One region of the Vogesella sp. EB genome, then DNA from elsewhere that is predicted to be linked to it. Evidence: riboswitches for the same ligand, from Rfam matches in the RefSeq annotation. Region 1 holds a riboswitch; the other holds the start of a gene.

Evidence for each region. A riboswitch is a leader RNA that binds a small molecule or an ion and turns the genes downstream of it on or off. The one in region 1 is predicted to bind glycine.
Region 2: another riboswitch for glycine. It lies ahead of glyA (serine hydroxymethyltransferase); the one in region 1 lies ahead of gcvT (glycine cleavage system aminomethyltransferase GcvT).

Annotation. Positions count from the first base shown of each region.
Region 1 covers NZ_LFDT01000014.1:42,030-51,455, forward strand. Annotated here, with positions in the region: gene gcvP (aminomethyl-transferring glycine dehydrogenase) at 1-2,811, opposite strand, end outside; gene gcvH (glycine cleavage system protein GcvH) at 2,956-3,342, opposite strand; gene gcvT (glycine cleavage system aminomethyltransferase GcvT) at 3,419-4,504, opposite strand; glycine riboswitch at 4,538-4,632, opposite strand; glycine riboswitch at 4,644-4,745, opposite strand; gene ACG97_RS09910 (amino acid permease) at 4,867-6,201, opposite strand; gene gluQRS (tRNA glutamyl-Q(34) synthetase GluQRS) at 6,449-7,357, opposite strand; gene fdxA (ferredoxin FdxA) at 7,457-7,780, shown strand; gene miaA (tRNA (adenosine(37)-N6)-dimethylallyltransferase MiaA) at 7,879-8,835, shown strand; gene ACG97_RS09930 (cysteine hydrolase family protein) at 8,964-9,426, opposite strand, start outside.
Region 2 covers NZ_LFDT01000004.1:109,796-119,221, forward strand. Annotated here, with positions in the region: gene ACG97_RS04055 (FAD-binding oxidoreductase) at 1-314, shown strand, start outside; gene ACG97_RS04060 (L-serine ammonia-lyase) at 415-1,815, opposite strand; gene glyA (serine hydroxymethyltransferase) at 2,045-3,298, opposite strand; glycine riboswitch at 3,548-3,637, opposite strand; gene ACG97_RS04070 (NAD(P)-dependent oxidoreductase) at 3,819-4,463, opposite strand; gene ACG97_RS04075 (LysR family transcriptional regulator) at 4,579-5,475, shown strand; gene ACG97_RS04080 (methyl-accepting chemotaxis protein) at 5,681-7,552, shown strand; gene mmuM (homocysteine S-methyltransferase) at 7,616-8,554, shown strand; gene ACG97_RS04090 (LysE family translocator) at 8,613-9,215, opposite strand; gene ACG97_RS04095 (LysR family transcriptional regulator) at 9,332-9,426, shown strand, end outside.

The DNA.
Region 1 (9,426 bases):
GTCGCCGTACACGTCGTCGATGCGGTTCACGCTAGGCCAGAACTTGTTGTCCAGTACGTACGGCAGCGGGAAGAACGCTTCTTCGCGGCTGTAGGCACGCGTCCACTCGCCAGTGATGTCGGCCTTGCTGTGCGGCGCGTTGACCAGCGGGTTGTCGTTCAGCGGCCAGACGCCGTTCTGCACCTTGTCGATCTCCTGACGGATGGCGACCATGGCGGCGATGAAGCGGTCCAGCTCGGCCTTGGATTCCGATTCGGTCGGCTCGATCATCAGCGTGCCCGCTACCGGGAAGCTCATGGTCGGCGCGTGGAAACCGTAGTCCATCAGGCGCTTGGCGACATCCACTTCGGTGACGCCGGAGGCGGCCTTCAGCGGACGCAGGTCGATGATGCACTCGTGCGCGACACGGCCGTTGGCGCCGGTGTACAGCACCGGATAGTGCGCCGACAGGTTCTGCATCAGGTAGTTGGCGTTCAGCAGTGCCATTTCGGTGGCGTGCTTCATGCCTTCCGCGCCCATCATCGCGATGTACATGTAGGAGATCGGCAGGATGGAGGCGGAGCCGAACGGCGCGGCGGAAACCGCGCTCTGGCCGGCCACCGCGCCCGGCACTTCCGACACCACGTGGTTGGCCATGAATGGCGCCAGGTGCGACTTCATGCCGATCGGGCCCATGCCCGGGCCGCCGCCGCCGTGCGGGATGCAGAAGGTCTTGTGCAGGTTCATGTGCAGCACGTCGGCGCCGATGTCAGCCGGACGGGTCAGGCCCACCTGCGCGTTCATGTTGGCACCGTCCATGTACACCTGGCCGCCGTTGGCGTGGATCAGGGCGCAGATTTCCTTGATGCCTTCCTCGAACACGCCGTGGGTGGACGGATAGGTGATCATCAGCGCGCCAAGGTTGGCCGCATGCTGCTCGACGCGGGCCTTGAGGTCGGCCATGTCCACGTTGCCGTTGTCGTCGGTCTTCACCACCACCACCTGCATGCCCAGCATCTGCGCGGTGGCCGGGTTGGTACCGTGCGCCGATTGCGGGATCAGGCACACGCTGCGGTGCGCTTCGCCACGGCTGGCGTGGTAGCGGCGGATCGCCAGCAGGCCGGCGTATTCACCCTGCGCGCCGGAGTTCGGCTGCATCGAGATCGCGTCGAAACCGGTGATCGCCAGCAGCTGCTGTTGCAGGCCTTCGATCATTTCCAGGTAGCCAACGGCCTGGTCGCGCGGGGCGAACGGGTGCATGTTGGCGAATTCCGGCCAGGTCACCGGGATCATCTCGCTGGTAGCGTTCAGCTTCATGGTGCAGCTGCCCAGCGAAATCATCGAGTGATTCATCGCCAGGTCGCGGTTTTCCAGCTTCTTCAGGTAGCGCAGCATCTCGTGCTCGCTGTGGTGCTCGTTGAACACCGGGTGCGACAGGATCGCCGATTCGCGCTTCAGCGCGGCCGGAATGGCGTCGGCAGCAGCCGCATCCAACGCGGCGATGTCGGCGGCCTTGCCGGTGAACAGCTCGATCAGTTGCGCCAGATCCGCCTCGGTGGCGGCTTCGTGGAAGGCCACGCCCAGCACGCCGTTGCCGGCATCGCGCAGGTTGATGCCGGCGGCCAGAGCCGCGGCGTAAACGTTGGCCGCACGATCGCCCAGCTCAACCTGTACCGTGTCGTAGAAGCGGTCGAATACCAGCTTGCCGCCGGCGGCCTTCACCGCGTGGGCGAAGATCGCCGCCAGACGGTGGATGCGGGTGGCGATGCGCTTGACGCCTTCCGGACCGTGGTACACCGCGTACATGCCGGCCATATTGGCCAACAAAACCTGACTGGTGCAGATGTTGGAGTTGGCTTTTTCGCGGCGGATGTGCTGCTCGCGGGTCTGCAGCGCCATGCGCAGCGCGGTCTTGCCCTTGGCATCGATGGACACGCCGATGATGCGGCCGGCCGCGGAACGCTTCATGTCGTCGCGGAAGGCGAAGTAGGCAGCGTGCGGGCCGCCGAAGCCCATCGGCACGCCGAAGCGCTGGGTGTTGCCCACCGCCACGTCGGCGCCCATTTCGGCCGGCGATTTCAGTGCCACCAGCGCCATCACGTCGGCAGCCACGATGGCCACCGCGCCACGGGCTTTTGCCGCAGCGATGTACGGGGTCAGGTCCAGCAGTTCACCGGATTCGCCCGGGTACTGGAACAGCGCGCCGAAGTAGTCGCCGTTGCCGGCTTCTTCCGGATGGCCCAGCACCAGCTCGAAGCCGAAGTATTCGGCGCGGGTCTTCAGCACGTCCAGCGTCTGCGGCAGCACGCGGCTATCGACGAAGAACTGTTCGGACTTCACTTTCGACACACGGCGCGCCAGCGTCATCGCTTCGGCGGCGGCGGTGGCTTCGTCCAGCAGCGAGGCGTTGGCCAGTTCCAGACCGGTCAGGTCGATCACCATCTGCTGGAAGTTGAGCAGCGCTTCCAGGCGGCCCTGGGCGATTTCGGCCTGGTACGGGGTGTAGGCGGTGTACCAGCCCGGGTTTTCCAGCACGTTGCGCAGGATCACGCCTGGCACCTGTACCGGGTAGTAACCCAGACCGATGAAGGACTTGTTGACGATGTTCTTGCTGGCGACGGTTTTCAGTGCCGCCAGTGCGTCGGCTTCACGCATCGCCGGCGGCAGGTCCAGCGCGCGGTTGAAGCGGATGCCGGCCGGCACGGTCTGTGCCACCAGGTCTTCGACGGAGCTGACGCCGATGGCGGCCAGCATGTCGGCTTTTTCGGATTCGCACGGGCCGATGTGGCGGGCGATGAATTCTTGATGATTGAAGAGTTGCGAGAGCGACATGTCTTCGATTCCGTTTGCTAAATAAGCCACGAAACACACGGAAGGACACGGGGCAGGCAGGCTGCCGGTGGGACGTGTGTTTCCGTGTGGTCCGTGGCTAAAAAACAAAAAGCCCTACTGTCTGACGACAGCAGGGCTCGTTCATCAGGCGCCGATTTCGGCAGCGTAAGTCGCTGCGTCCAGCAGGCCGTCCAGATCAGCGGCGTTGGCCGGCTTGATCTTGAAGAACCAGCCAGCGGCGTACGGCTCGCTGTTGGCCAGCTCCGGGTTGGCTTCCAGTTCGGCGTTCACTTCCAGGATTTCACCGGCGATCGGCGCGTACACGTCGGAAGCGGCCTTCACCGATTCCACCACACCGGCTTGCTCGTCGGCCGCCAGGTTGGCGCCAACGGCTGGCAGCTCGACAAATACGATGTCACCCAGCAGCTCTTGTGCGTGCTCGGTGATGCCTACGGTTACGGAGCCGTCGGCTTCCAGGCGCAGCCATTCGTGGCTGGATACGTATTTCAGTTCGGCAGGAATGTTGCTCATGGTTTCTCTCCAGAAAAATGCGTTGTCATGGTGTGGATCGGGACTGCCTCGGCTCGCCCCGTCGTTATACACCAGCTTATTCAAAAACTTTCTTGCCGTTGCGCACGAACGGCATTTTCACCACACGCACGTCGGTCAGCGTGCCGCGCAGGTCAACCTGGGCGGTGGCGCCGGTGGCAGCCGGGACGCGGGCGATGGCGATGGAGTGTTTCAGGGTCGGCGAGAAGGTGCCGCTGGTGATGATGCCTTCGGCACCGTCGACCACGACCTTCTGGCCTTCGCGCAGCACGCCGCGGCCTTCCAGCACCAGACCGACCTGCTTCATCGGGACGCCGGCGGCTTTTTGCGCGGCCAGTGCCTTGCGGCCGATGAAGTCGCGCTCTTCCGGGTTCCAGGCGATGGTCCAGCCCATGCCGGCCTGCAGCGGCGACACGGTTTCGTCCATGTCGTGGCCGTACAGGTTCATGCCGGCTTCCAGACGCAGGGTGTCGCGCGCGCCCAGACCGATCGGCGCCACGCCGGCGGCTTTCAGTTCGTTGAAGAAGGTGATGGCCTGATCGGCCGGGATCATGATTTCGAGGCCGTCTTCACCGGTGTAGCCGGTGCGGGCGTAGAACCAGTCGCCGGACGGCAGACCCTGGAACACTTTCAGTGCCTGGATCTGCTCGGCCAGGGCTGGCTTCACGCTGCACACCTTGGCAATCGCGGTCGGGCCTTGCACGGCCAGCATGGCCAGGTCGCGGCGCACTTGCAGCTGCACGTCGAAACCGGCGGACTGCTTGTCCATCCACGCCAGGTCTTTTTCGGTGGTGCCGGCATTGATCACCATGCGGTAGCCGGTGGCGGTCAGGTACACGATCAGGTCGTCGACCACGCCGCCATCGTCGTTGAGCATGCCGGAGTACAGCGCCTTGCCTTCGAAGCCGAGCTTGGCCACGTCGTTGGCGATCAGCTTTTGCAGCCAGACCTTGGCGTCGCTGCCACTGATATCGACCACGGTCATGTGCGACACGTCGAACATGCCGGCGTCACTACGCACGATCTCGTGCTCTTTCAGCTGCGAGCCGTAGTGGATCGGCATTTCCCAGCCGGCGAAATCAACCATCTTCGCGCCGGAAGCGACGTGGGCATCAAATAAAGGGGTACGTTTCGGGGCCGTCATTGCAAGTCCTTAGGAGTGAGATTTGTCCCTACCTCACACCCCTCTGTCCCTGCACCTGAGATTTTCCGGCATTGCGCCGTTAGCCCCTTCGGTGGGCGCTGTACGCGCCGCTCTCCAGATTCTGCGGGCCGGTTACGGCCCGATTCTTGCAGTCCTTTTGCCTGAGCGATTGCGGGTGCACTTGCGCCTTCGGCGGCGGCGTCCGGTTTGGTCCGGCGCGGCTCTCTCCTGCGGAATGGGCGCATTATCAGCGCAGCCATGGCGCTTGGCAAGTCGGGTTTTGCAACAGGATCAGACACTTGGCGCAAAGAAGGTTGGCCGCAACGCCGGAAGGGCTTTGCGGCCAACCTTTTAGCGGCGTTTTATGCTTTTACGATATTTTCACGCAGTTGCCACAAATACACCGGCAGCCCGGCCAGCAGCAACAGCACGCCCCACATCACCACCTCGGCACCGGAGCCAAAAATGGTCCACAGCGCGAACACGAAGCCGCCGCCGGAGAACGCCAGCGGCGCCAGCCAGTCGCGGGGATGGAACTGGCGTTGGCGCTGCAGCATCACCGCCAACAGCGCCATCGCGCAGAACGCGTACGGCAGCAAGGTGGTGGCGGTGGCCAGCAAAATCACGAACTCGAAGATCTGCACCCCGCTGTCGCCGCCGGCGTACTTGCACGCCAGCAGGATGGTGACCAGCAGCGTGGACAGCAGCAGGCCGACGATGGGCACGCCGGCCGCGTTCTCGCGCTTGAAGAAGGCCGGGAACAGCTTGTCGCGCGCGGCGGCGGCCGGGATGTGGCCCTGCATCAGGCACCAGCCGTTGAGCGCGCCAAAGCAGGAAATCACCGCACCGAGGCCGACGGCGTAGTACGCCCAATCGCCCCACAGGCTGCGCGCGGCATCGGCAAACGGTGCCGCCGATGCGGCCAACGTCGCCGCCGGCATCAGCCCCTGCAACGCGACAGTGCTGGCGATGTACAGCGCGGCGGCAAGCAGCGTGCCCAGCACCGTGGCGCGCGGGATGGTGCGCTCCGGCCGCTCGACGTCACCGGCCGGCACCGACGCCGACTCCAGCCCGAGGAAGGCCCACAGCGTCAGCGCCATGGTCGCCGGGATCGCCTCCGACAGCGGCTTGTGCTGCGGGTTGAACACGACAAAATCGGGGTTGAGGTACAGCAGGCCGGCGACGGTGACCCCGGCCAGCGGCAGCAGCTTGATCAGGGTGGTGACGATCGCCACCCGGCCGGAGCTTTGCGCGCCGCGACTGTTGATCCACGTCACCAGCCAGATCAGGCCGATGGCGGTGGCGCCGGCGGCGAGGTTGCTGTCGTTCAGCTGCGGGAAGAACACCCCCAGATAGCTGACGCCGGCCACGGTCAGCGCGGCATTGCCGGCCCACAGCGCGATCCAGTAGCCCCAGGCGATGAGGAAGCCGGCGAAATCGCCGAAGCCTTCGTGGATGTAGGCATACGGGCCGCCGGCCTTGTGCGGCAGCAGCGTCGCCAGCCGCGCGAACACCAGCGCGAGGCAGATCGCGCCCAGCGAGGTGATCACCCAGCCGATCAGCGAGGCGCCGCCGTACTGCGCCAGCGACGCCGGCAGCAGGAACACACCGGAGCCGATCATGTTGCCCACCACCAGCGCGGTGCACATCCAGATGCCGAGTTTGCCTTTGGCGGCGGTTTGCGGAGCGTGACTCATGCAGCCCTCCTTGCGGAAGAACGCTGCGATAAACGGGAAAACGGGCACGGCGCGGCGGCCGTGCAAGCGATGAAATCCTGCATGATTATTCGAGGGTCCTGAATGGGCGGCGCGGCCGCTTTGCTCTGTCTGCGTGCCGCCGCCTGGCAGCGGCACCCTGGCAACCTGTTCCGGTTGCTCTGTCATGACAAACGGGCCTCGAAAGAGGCCCGTCTGGCGAAAGGGTGGCGATTGTATACCAAGTTCACTATGCAATGACGATAGGTCCCGCCGGCACCCGCGCCAGCTGCCAGTGGCCGCGCGCCCACTGCCACAGCTCGGCCACGTCGCCCGCCTCCGCTGGCGGCGCATGCCCCAGCCGCGTCAGCGCCTGCCGCAGCCCGGCGGCGGCCGACCTGGCGTCGATCGCCGGCGCCAGCGTCTGTTTCGACAGCTTCTCGCCGGCGGCGTTGACCATCAGCGGCAGGTGGCAGTGCGTCACCGCCGGCCCGCCCAGCTTCTGCCGCAGCCACAGCTGGCGCGGCGTGGACACCAGCAGGTCGGCCCCGCGCACGATGTCGGTCATGCCCTGCGCGATGTCGTCCACCACCACCGCCAGCTGGTAGGCCCAGAAGCCGTCGGCGCGCAGCAGCACGAAATCGCCGATCTCGCTTTGCAGATGCTGGCCGTACTCGCCCTGCAAGCGGTCGTGAAACACGGTCAGGCTGTCGTCCACCCGCAGCCGCCACGCGCGCGCGCTGCGCCCCGGCGCCACGCCGTGACGGCAGGTGCCGGGATAGACCATGCCGTCGGCGCCGTGACGGCCGGCGGCGGCGATCTCCTTGCGCGTGCAGGCGCAGCCATAGGCGTCACCCTGCGCCACCAGCTGCGCCAGCGCCGCGCGATACCGCTCGTGGCGGTCGTGCTGGTACACCAGCTCGCCGTCCCACTCGAAGCCGAAGGCCTGCAGCGTACGCAGGATGGCGTCGGCGGCGCCGGGCATCTCGCGCGGCGGGTCGAGGTCCTCCATGCGCAGCCACCACTCGCCGCCGTGGCGCTTGGCCTCCAGATAACTGCCGACTGCGGTGGTCAGCGAGCCGGCGTGCAAGAGGCCGGTGGGGCTGGGCGCAAAGCGGCCGCGATAGGGCAAAACGGGAACGGGAGCAGTGACGGACATGGCAGGAGCAGCGAAAATAGGGAGAGACGACTAAAATGTTGACTAAACGACTCAAGCATTACCCCGGACACCCACATCCATTAAAAGGAGCGCGCCCAGATGACGCACGTTGTAACCGAAGCCTGCATCAAATGTAAATACACCGACTGCGTCGATGTCTGTCCGGTGGACTGCTTCCACGCCGGCCCCAACTTCCTGGTGATCGACCCCGACGAGTGCATCGACTGCACGCTGTGCGTGGCAGAGTGCCCGGCAGAGGCGATCTTCGCCGAGGAAGACCTACCGTCCGACCAGCAGGACTTCATCGCCATCAACGCCGAGCTGACGCCGCTGTGGCCGGTGCTGTCCGCCAAGATCGACGCGCTGCCCGACCACGCCGACTGGCTGCCGGTGAAGGACAAGCGCCACCTGCTGGAACGCTGAACGGCAGCACGCCGGTGAGTCGCCGCTGCGGCCAACGTTGGCCGCAGCCGGCCGCGCCATGCGACAATGGCCGGCCATTTCCTTAACCTGACACCGCCATGTCCGATCATCCTGCCGCCATCCTGTTGATGGGCCCCACCGCCTCCGGCAAGACCGGCCTCGCGCTGGCGCTGGCCGAGCGTTTCCCGGTCGAAATCATCAGCGTCGATTCCGCGCTGGTCTACCGCGACATGGACATCGGCACCGCCAAACCGACGGCGGCGGAGATGGCGCAGTGCCCGCACCACCTGATCGACATCATCGACCCCACGGACGCCTACTCCGCGGCGCAGTTTCACGCCGACGCCAACCGCCTGATCGCCGACATCAACGCCCGCGGCAAGCTGCCGCTGCTGGTCGGCGGCACCATGCTGTATTTCAAGGCGCTGACCGACGGCCTGTCCGACCTGCCGCAGGCCGATCCGGCGCTGCGCCAGCAGCTGGAAGCCGACGCCGCCCGCCTCGGCTGGCCGGCCATGCACGCGCGTCTCGCTACCCTCGACGCCGTCACCGCCGCCCGCCTCGCCCCCAATGACTCGCAACGCATCCAGCGCGCGCTGGAAATCTGCCTGCTCAGCGGCGAGACCATGTCGGCGCTGCTGGCACGCGGCCGCGACGACGCCGCGCGCGGCAACCTGCTGCGGCTGGCACTGAATCCGGACGAACGCAGCTGGCTGCACCAGCGCATCGCGCTACGCTTCCACATCATGCTGGAGCAGGGTTTCCTCGACGAGGTCAGCCGCATCCGCGAACGTTGGCCGCAGCTGTCGCTGGAGCTGCCGTCGATGCGCTGCGTCGGCTACCGCCAGGCGTGGGAATACCAGGACGGCCTGTACGGCCACGCCGAATTCGTCGAGCGCGGCATCGCCGCCACCCGCCAGCTGGCCAAGCGCCAGATCACCTGGCTGCGCAGCATGGCGGCAGACAACCTGAACCTGGCCGCCGACCACGACGACATCCTGAGCCCGGCCTGCCACGCCATCGAACACTGGCTGGCAGCGCAGCGGCAGGACTGAGCGGCGACCGTAGTTAGAACCGCTAACAAAACCTCGCAGAGCACCTGAGCCAAGGCGCGCCGACGCAGACAGTACAAGTCGTACGGCAAGGAGGCGCAACGCAGGATCAGGGGGTTTGTTAGCGGCTCTTAGTCCGCCGCCAGCAAGGCCAGCGCCTGCTCGGTCGTCAGCACCCGCGCATACTCGCCATCCAGATTCGCCAGCGCCATCGCGTGCACCTCGTCCGCGCTGCGCGGCCTGCCGTGGTAGTCAGCCTTGGCGAAGGCGAAGGTGGCGTCGCTGACCACCAGCGTGTCGAAGCCGAGATTGCCGGCGCTGCGCGCGGTAGATTCCACCGAGTTGTTGGTGCTGACGCCAACCAGCAGCAGACGGCGAATCCCGCGCACGTGCAGCCCGCGCTCCAGCGCGCTGTGGGTGAAGGCATCGGGCACGTTCTTCTCGAACACCATCTCGCTGTCCAGCGGCTGGAAAGCCGGCTGGAACGCGGCGGCGCTCTGGCCGGGCCAGAACAGCGAGCCCGGCGTGCGCGACATGTGGCGTACGTGGATCACCGGGTGACCGCCGGCGCGCCAGGCGGCGAGCAGGCGCGCG
Region 2 (9,426 bases), on a different contig from region 1:
GCGTGGAGCTGGCGCGCCGCGACGCCGCGCCCAACTACGCGCAGCTGGAGCAGGCCGAGGCGCTGGCGCGCGGGCTGTTCCCGCTCGGTGAGCGGCTGGATGCCACGCCGTGGCTGGGCAGCCGGCCGTGCCTGCCGGACATGCGCCCGGCGCTGGGCGCCGCGCCGCGCCACAAGGGCTTGTGGTTCAACTTCGGCCACGCCCACCACGGCCTGACGCTGGGGCCGGTATGCGGCCAACTGCTGGCGCAGGTGATCTGCGGCGAAGCGCCGTTCACCGACCCGGCGCCGTACGCGCCGGCGCGCTTCCTGTAACGCCGGACGTTGACGATGCAAAAAGCCCGCCGTCAAGGCGGGCTTTGTCGTTGCGGCCAACCTTGCACAAGGTTGGCCGCAGATTTTTTGACAGGCGGGCTCAGCACTCGACGATGTTGACCGGCACCTCGATCACGTTGATCGCCAGCCCGCCGCGAGCGGTTTCCTTGTACTTGGTGCTCATGTCGCGGCCGGTGTCGCGCATGGTCTTGATCACGCGGTCCAGCGACACGAAGTGCTGGCCGTCGCCGCGCAGCGACATCCGCGCCGCGTTGATGGCCTTGATCGACGCCATCGCGTTGCGCTCGATGCACGGCACCTGTACCAGGCCGCCGACCGGGTCGCAGGTCAGGCCCAGATTGTGTTCCATGCCGATCTCGGCGGCGTTTTCCACCTGCTCCGGCGTGCCGCCCAGCACTTCGGCCAGGCCGCCGGCCGCCATCGAACAGGCGGAGCCGACTTCGCCCTGGCAGCCGACTTCGGCACCGGAAATGGAGGCGTTGAGCTTGAACAGGATGCCGATGGCGCCAGCAGTCAGCAAAAAGCGCACGATGCCGTCGTCGCTGGCGCCGGGGATGAAGCGCGCGTAGTAGTGCAGTACCGCCGGGATGATGCCGGCGGCACCGTTGGTCGGCGCGGTCACCACGCGGCCACCGGCGGCGTTTTCCTCGTTCACCGCCAGCGCGTACAGGTTGACCCAGTCCAGCACCGTCAGCGGGTCGCGCAGCGCCGCTTCCGGCGACGACAGCAGCTTGCGGTGCATGTCGGCGGCGCGACGCTTGACCTTCATGCCGCCTGGCAGGATGCCTTCGCGCTCGCAGCCGCGCTTCACGCAGGCCTGCATCACGTGCCAGATGTTGAGCAGGCCGGCGCGCACTTCTTCCTCGCTGCGCCACGCCAGCTCGTTCTCCAGCATGATCTGGCTGATGCTCTTGCCGTGGCGCTGGCACAGCGCCAGCAGCTCGGCGCCGCTCTTGAACGGGTGCTTCAGCTCGGTGACGCCCGGTGGTACGAAGCCGGCGTCGATCGCCGCCTCGTCGACCACGAAGCCGCCGCCGACCGAGTAGTAGGCGCGCTTGGACAGGCTGCTGCCGTCGGCGGCAAACGCCTCGAAGATCATGCCGTTAGGGTGATAGGGCAGCGCCTTGCGCTTGTGCAGGATCAGGTGTTCGGACTCGATGAAGTCGATCTCGTGCGTGCCCAGCAGCGCGATGCGCTTGTTGTTGCGGATGGCGGCCAGCATGCCGTCCACGGCATCGGTATCGACCAGGTCCGGGTATTCGCCCTGCAGCCCGAGCAGCACCGCCACATCGCTGCCGTGGCCTTTGCCGGTGGCACCGAGAGAACCGAACATTTCGGACTTGACCGCGGCGGTCTGTGTCAGCAGGCCGTCCTTTTCCAGCCGGGCGACGAATTGCCGCGCCGCGCGCATCGGGCCGACGGTGTGGGAGCTGGACGGGCCGATGCCGATCTTGAACAAATCAAAAACACTGATTGCCATGTTGCTTCTCTTGAGGTGGTGCCTGCGGCGCAGGGCTAGTTTTCATTATAGTCGGGCGCCATCCGCTGGACGGCGCCCGCTGCTGCTTGAACCTGTGCACGATCTGCTGCGCTTCGGCGATACCGCGTTGAAAACGGCTTCGGAATGCTCATTGACCCGATGTCAACTCCGCTTCCTCAGTCGTTTTCGCCTTGTCTCGCTCTAGCTCGCGAGATCGTGCACCACGTTCTTAGCGATAAACCGGGAAGGCGGCGCACAGCTCCGCCACCTGGCGTTTCACGCGGGCGGCGACATCGGCGTTGTCGATGTCGTCGAGGATGTCACACACCCAGTGCGCCACCTGGCCGGCTTCCGCTTCCTTGAAGCCGCGGCTGGTGATGGCCGGGCTGCCGATGCGGATGCCGCTGGTGACGAACGGGCTTTGCGGGTCGTTCGGTACCGCGTTCTTGTTGACGGTGATGCAGGCGGCACCCAGCGCGGCGTCGGCGGCCTTGCCGGTGAGGCCCTTGTCGATCAGGCTCAGCAGGAACAGGTGGTCATCGGTCTTGCCGGATACCACCGTGTAGCCGCGCTGCTGGAACACCGCCACCATGGCGCGGGCGTTGGCCAGTACCTGTTTCTGGTAGTCGACGAATTCCGGCTGCAACGCCTCGAGGAAGGCTACCGCCTTGGCGGCGATCACGTGCATCAGCGGGCCGCCCTGGATGCCGGGGAACACCAGCGACTGCAGTTTCTTTTCCAGCTCCGGATTGGCTTGTGCCAGGATCAGGCCGCCGCGCGGGCCGCGCAGTGTCTTGTGGGTGGTGGTGGTCACCACGTGTGCGTACGGAATCGGGTTCGGGTACAGGCCGGCGGCCACCAGGCCGGCGACGTGCGCCATGTCGACAAAGAAATACGCGCCGACGCTGTCGGCGATCTCGCGCATGCGCGCCCAGTCCACCACCAGCGAGTAGGCGGAGAAGCCGGCGACCAGCATCTTCGGCTTATGTTCGCTGGCCAGACGCTGCACTTCGTCGTAGTCGATCTCGCCGGTGTCCACGTTGATGCCGTACTGCACCGCGTTGTAGATCTTGCCGGAGAAGTTGACCTTGGCACCGTGGGTGAGGTGGCCGCCGTGCGCCAGACTCATGCCCAGCACGGTGTCGCCCGGCTGCAGCAGCGCCATGTACACCGCGGCGTTGGCCTGGCTGCCGGAGTGCGGCTGCACGTTGGCGTAGTCGGCGCCGAACAGTTGCTTGGCGCGGTCGATGGCCAGCTGCTCGGCGACATCGACGTGCTCGCAGCCGCCGTAGTAGCGCTTGCCGGGATAGCCCTCGGCGTATTTGTTGGTCAGTTGGCTGCCTTGCGCCTGCATCACGCGCGGACTGGTGTAGTTCTCGGAGGCGATCAGCTCGATGTGGTCTTCCTGGCGTTGTGCCTCGGCCTGCATCGCGGCCCACAGTGCGTCGTCGAAACCGGCAATCTCCATCTCTTTGGTAAACATCGTGCATTCCTTTTTCTTGGCGCGAACGGCAAAGGTTGGCCGCAACCGCGCTGGTAGTGGCGGCAGGGTCGGGCAGGGCGTTGACGCATGGATGTGCGGCGTAAAGGACAATGGCGCCCGCCCGGCGTCTGCCGGACGATGCCCCCTCTGTCCCTTTGCCTGAGAGATTGCGGCGCACGGTGTACTCACCGGGCCATGCTTCCTTCGGCGAGATCCGGCCTTGCGGCTGATCTACTCTCCAGAGTGCCAGACGTCGCTGCAGTTCTTTTGCCTGAGAGTTTCCGGGGCGATTCCCCTTCGGCGCTGTCAGCGAATGACAGTCTCTCCTGCAGCGGCTTGATTGGCTGGTCGCAATCTAGTGAAGCGGCGCGCGGCTGTCAACGCATCGACGACAGTATTCAATGTGCTGTTGCAACAAAAAACCCCGCCGCAAACGCGCCGATCCAGTCGGATCGGGCGTTCGGCAGGGTTTGCACTGCAAAACCGTATGCTTATATAAGGTGCGCTATCGCGGCGTGAATCAGACGCTGGCGACGGTAAAGCGCTGACGGTGGTGTTGCGGCTGCAGCGCTTCGTCCACCACCGCCACGGCGAGGTCGGCGTCGCTGATGCCGGCCGGTGCTTCGCCGGCCATCAGCAGCTCGTTACCGCCGAGACGGTACTGGCCGCTGCGCACGCCCGGCGACAGCAGCGCCGGTGGCGACACGAACACCCAGTCCAGCTGCGTTTCCTGTTGCAGCAGGTTCAGCGCCTGGCGCGCGCCCTCGGCACCTTCCTTGTACTCCGCCGGGAAGTGCGGGGTGTCGATCAGCTGCACGCCGGGGGCGACGAACAGGCTGCCGGCACCGCCGATCTCGATGAAGCGCGGTACACCGGCGGTCTTGACCCCGGCGACGATAGCCTGGTGGCCGGCGAGGAACAGCGCGCGGATGTCGGCCTTGTCCCAGCCGGGGTTGAAGGCGCTGATCACCACGTCGTGGCCGGCCACGGCACGGGCCACCGCGTCGGCGTCATAGGCATCGGCGGCCACCACCTCAAGGTTGGCCGCAGCGCCGATGCGCTCGGGACGGCTGGCGATGGCGGTAACCGCGACATTGCGCGACAGCAGTTCTTTCAGGATGGCCGAGCCGACAAAGCCGCTGGCGCCGATCAGTGCGATTTTCATGAGTGCTCCTAGCTGCCCGCTGACGGGCGGTGATTGATGAGGGCAGTGTAATTGCCGATTCACACTCCGATAATCCGTCGTAAAATTGATTAATTGTTAATTTGAAATAATGAATATGGACGAATTGCGCAGCATGGCGGTGTTTGCCCGGGTGATCGAGAAAGGCTCGATGAACGCGGCAGCGCAGAGCCTTGGCATCACGCCGTCGGCGGTCAGTCAGCATTTACGGCGGCTGGAGCAACGCCATGGCGTCACCTTGCTACAGCGCACCACGCGCAAGCTGACGCTGACCGAGGCCGGGCAGCTGTTCTACCAGGGCTGCGCCGCGATGCTGGCGGCGGCGCGGCAGGCGGAGCAGCAGCTGTCGGCGCTGCGCGACGCGCCGGTGGGCGAGCTGCGCATCTCCGCGCCCAGCGGCTTCGCCGGCGGCGTGCTCAGCAGCGCGCTGGCGCCCTTGCTTGAGGCCAACCCCGGCCTCAGCCTGCGGCTGTTCTTTCACGACGAGATGGTGGACCTGCTGGAGTTGCAGATTGATCTCGCGATCCGGGCCGGCAAGCTGAAGGATTCGTCGCTGGTGGCGCGCCATCTGGCCGACTGGCACTTTGTCATTTGTGCGTCGCCGGTCTATGTTGCAAAGCATGGCCTGCCGCAAACACCGGCCGAGCTGTTGCAGCACGACTGGGTCGGGGTGGCCGCGCACGAAGGCCTGAGCCGCTTGCAGTTGACGCGCGGGGCAGAAACGGTGACTTTATCGATGCCGCCCCGTATCAGCAGCAACAATATCCTGTCGGCACGGGCCTTCGTGCTGGAAGGCCTGGGTCTGTCCTTGCAACCGGAGCCGGAAGTACGCAAGGAACTGGCCGCCGGTCTGCTGCAGCCGGTGCTGAGCGAGTGGAGCCTGCCGGAATTGCCGTTGTGGATGGTGACACCGCGGCGCGAGGGGCAACCTGCAAAAGTGCGACATGCGATGTTGGTATTGCAGGCAGCCTTGGGTGGCGAACGCCATCTTTGACATTGGCAAGGGCGGTTTGTTGCCAGATTGTTTCGATATTGTTATATAAAAATGCCAGATAATGAGGATTGTGCGCAGAATACAAAATTCCGTTGTTAACGAAATGCCATGAAATGGCTTTGTGAATATAAACAAATAACCACAGGTGGGCTTAGTAGTACTATGCCGCACCATAACTTACAAAATTCAGTGGGGAATACACATCATGATGTCATTGCGTACTCGCCTGATGGCCTTCGTGCTGCTGGTACTGACGGTACTCGCGGTCATGTTCTGTGCCGTCGCGTACTGGAAAATGAGCGACGCCCTGTCCAGTGCTATCCGTAACGAAATCAATCAGGCCGCCAACAGCAAGGCGAGCTTTGTTGCAGAGTGGGTGTCCACCCGCCAGAAGATCGTCGCCTCGGCGCTGCCGCGCTTCGGTACCGGCGAATTGCAGCCGGTGCTGGACCAGGCGCGCGATGCCGGTGGTTTTGACGACATGTACATCGGTCAGCCGGACAAGACTATGACCCAGTTCACCGGTGCGCCGAAAGTACCGGAAGGCTACGACCCGACCGGGCGGCCATGGTATCTGGCGGCCAAGGATGCGACCGGCCCGATCGCGTCGCCACCTTATATCGATGCTGCCACCAAGCGTCCGATCATCACCTTCGCCCAGGCGCGCAAGGATGGCGGCCAGCTGGTGGCCGTGGCCGGTGGTGACGTGACGCTGCAGCGCGTGGTGGACGAAGTGGTTGCCGCCAAGCTGCCGGGTGACGGCTATGCCTTCCTGGTGACCGGCGACGGCACCGTGATTGCGCACCCGGAAAAAGAATCCGGCCTGAAAAAGATCGGCGAGGTGGTGGCCGGCTACGACATGAACGCGGTGAACAAGGATGGCCAGATCGTGGACGTGTCGATCAACGGTGACGCCACCCTGACCGCGCTGTATCCGGTGGGCAAGACCGGCTGGTTCCTCGGCGTGATGGTGCCGGTGGCCGCCGCAATGGCTCCGGTAACGCAGCTGCTGATGGTGATGGTAGGCCTGCTGGTGATCGGCCTGGTGGTGTCCGGCATCTTCGCCTACGTTGGCGTGGCGCGCATGCTGTCCGGCCTGTCGGTGCTGCGCAATGCGATGCGTGAAGTGGCCAGCGGCCACGGCGACCTGACCAAGACGCTGCCGGTCGGCAACCGTGACGAAGTCGGCCAGATTGCCGAAGCCTTCAACCAGTTCGTGGCCAAGCTGCGCGAGATGTTCCTCACCGTGCGCGACGAATCCGATTCGCTGGCGCGCGACGCCGCCGACCTGAACCGCGTGGCGGAGCAGATCGCCCAGGATTCGCGCGTGCAGTCGTCGGAACTGTCTTCGACCGCCGCCACCATCGAACAGATCACCGTCAGCATCAACCACATTGCCGACCACGTTGGCGAAACCGAAGTGCTGGTGTCGCGTTCGCGTGACAACTCGCTGGATTCGCACCGCGCGATGGCGGAAGTGGCGCGCGAGGTGGAATCCATCGTTGGTGCCGTGTCGTCGCTGCAGGGCGTGATGTCCAACCTGTCCGGCCAGTCCGAGCAGATCAAGGGCATTGTCGGCGTGATCCGCGACATCGCCGACCAGACCAATATGCTGGCGCTGAATGCGGCGATCGAAGCGGCGCGTGCCGGCGAGCAGGGCCGCGGCTTTGCCGTGGTGGCCGACGAAGTGCGCAAGCTGGCCGAGCGTACCGCCAGCGCCACGGTGCAGATCGCCGAGCTGATCGATACCGTGATCCAGAAAACCGGCGAGGCGATCAACCATGCCGACGCCACCAACGCGAAAGTGGAAACCGGTGTCACCCTGTCGCGTGAAGCGGCCAGCAAGGTGGAGCTGATCAAGGGCAACGCCGAAGAGATCTCGACCCGCATGGGCGAAATCACTTCCTCCACCGCCGAGCAGGGTATCGCCACCAACGAAATGGCGCGCAGCGCCGAGCGAGTCAACTCGATGGCGCAGCAGACCGACAGCAGCCTGCAGGAAGCGCTGGCGACGATCCAGGTACTGGCCAGCCGCGGCGACCAGCTGAAGGCACTGGTATCGCAATTCCGTCTGTGATACATCTTGCATGCAGCAAGCCCCGGCCTGTGCCGGGGTTTTTCTTTTTGTGGAGTCTGTTCAATGTTTGCCAATCCTTTTGCCCGTTTTCAGGATGCCCCGCTGGTGCTGGATGGCGCGATGGCGTCCGAGCTGGAGCGTCGCGGTTGTGACCTGAATGACGCGTTGTGGTCGGCGCGGGTGCTGATCGAGCAGCCGGAGCTGATCCGCCAGGTGCACTTCGACTACTTTGCCGCCGGTGCCGATGTCGCCACCACCGCCAGCTACCAGGCGTCGTTCAGCGGCTTTGCCAAGCGCGGCCTGGACGAAGCCGCCGCCGCGGAACTGATGCAGCGCTCGGTGCAGCTGGCGCAGCAGGCGCGCGACGAGTTCTGGGCCGATGCGGCCAACCATGCCGGGCGCCAGAAGCCGCTGGTGGCGGCCTCGGTGGGTCCGTACGGCGCGATGCTGGCCGACGGTTCCGAATACCGTGGCGACTACGGCCGCAGCGAAACCGAGCTGATGGACTTCCATCGCCCGCGCATTGCCGCCTTGCTGGCCGCAGCGCCGGATCTGCTGGCGTGCGAGACCATTCCCTGCGCGGTGGAGGCGCGTGCCATTGCCCGCGTGCTGCAGCAGGACTTTCCGCAGGCAGCGGCGTGGATCAGCTTCTCCTGCCGCGATGACGCCAACCTGAGCGACGGCACGCCCTTGCTGGCGGCGGTAGCCGAGCTGGAAGCCTATCCGCAGATCGTGGCGGTGGGCGTCAACTGCACCGCGCCGCGCCATATCGTGCCGCTGCTGCAAACGTTGGCCGCACAGACCGGCAAGCGGCTGCTGACCTATCCCAACTCCGGCGAAGCCTACGACGCGGTGACCAAGACCTGGCACGGCAGCAGCGATCCGCTGGCCTTTGCCGAGGCGGCGCGGCAATGGCGTCTGGCCGGTGCCAGCTGCATCGGCGGCTGCTGCCGCACCTCGCCGGACGACATCCGCGCGCTGGCCGGCTGGCTGCGCGGCTAAGACTGTTCGGCGGCAAGCTCAGCCACGGCGACCATTTGGTCGCCGTTTTTCATGGCATCTACTGCAGCAGCGGGCCGGCGGCGAGCAGGCTGCCCAGCGCCATCAGCAGCAGGCCGATGCCGCGGTTGAGCCACAGCTGCACGCCGAGCAGGCGCTGGCGCAGACCGTCCTGCGCCAGCAGCACCGCCACCAGAGAAAACCACAGCACGTGCGCCAGCGACATGAACAGGCCGTAACCGAGCAGCACCGGCAGCGGCGTGCTGGCGGCGACGACCTGGGTGTAGGTGCTGATCACGAACAGCATGGTCTTGGGGTTGAGCGCATTGGTGAGGAAACCGTTGCGCAGCGCGCGGCCATGGCTGTCCGGCGCCGCCGCCTCGTTGACGGCGCCGCTGCGGAAGGTGCACCAGCCGACATACACCAGATAACCGGCACCCAGCACGCGCAGCAGCTGCAACAACAGCGGCGTCTGTTGCAGCAGGCTGGCGCCGAGCAGGGTGTACATCACGTGCACCTGTACGCCGAGGCCGATACCGAGTGCGGCGGCGAGGCCGGCGCGTTTGCCGTACAGCAGGCTGTTGCGGCTGATCATGGCGAAGTCGGCGCCGGGGCTGATCACGGCGAGCAGGGTAATGGTCATCACGGCAAACAGTTCGGTCATTGCGTATACTTTCGGTTAGTTTGGTGCGGGGTAAACGGATGACCGTCATTGTCACGCTTTGCCCTGGCAATGAATAACGATGGTTTTTGCCTGATTTACGTGAGAAAAACTAACCGATGAGCTTTGCCGCACTGCCGTCGCTGAACGCCTTGCGCGTGTTCGAGGCCGCTGCCCGTCACGGCAGCTTCGTGCGCGCGGCCGACGAGCTATG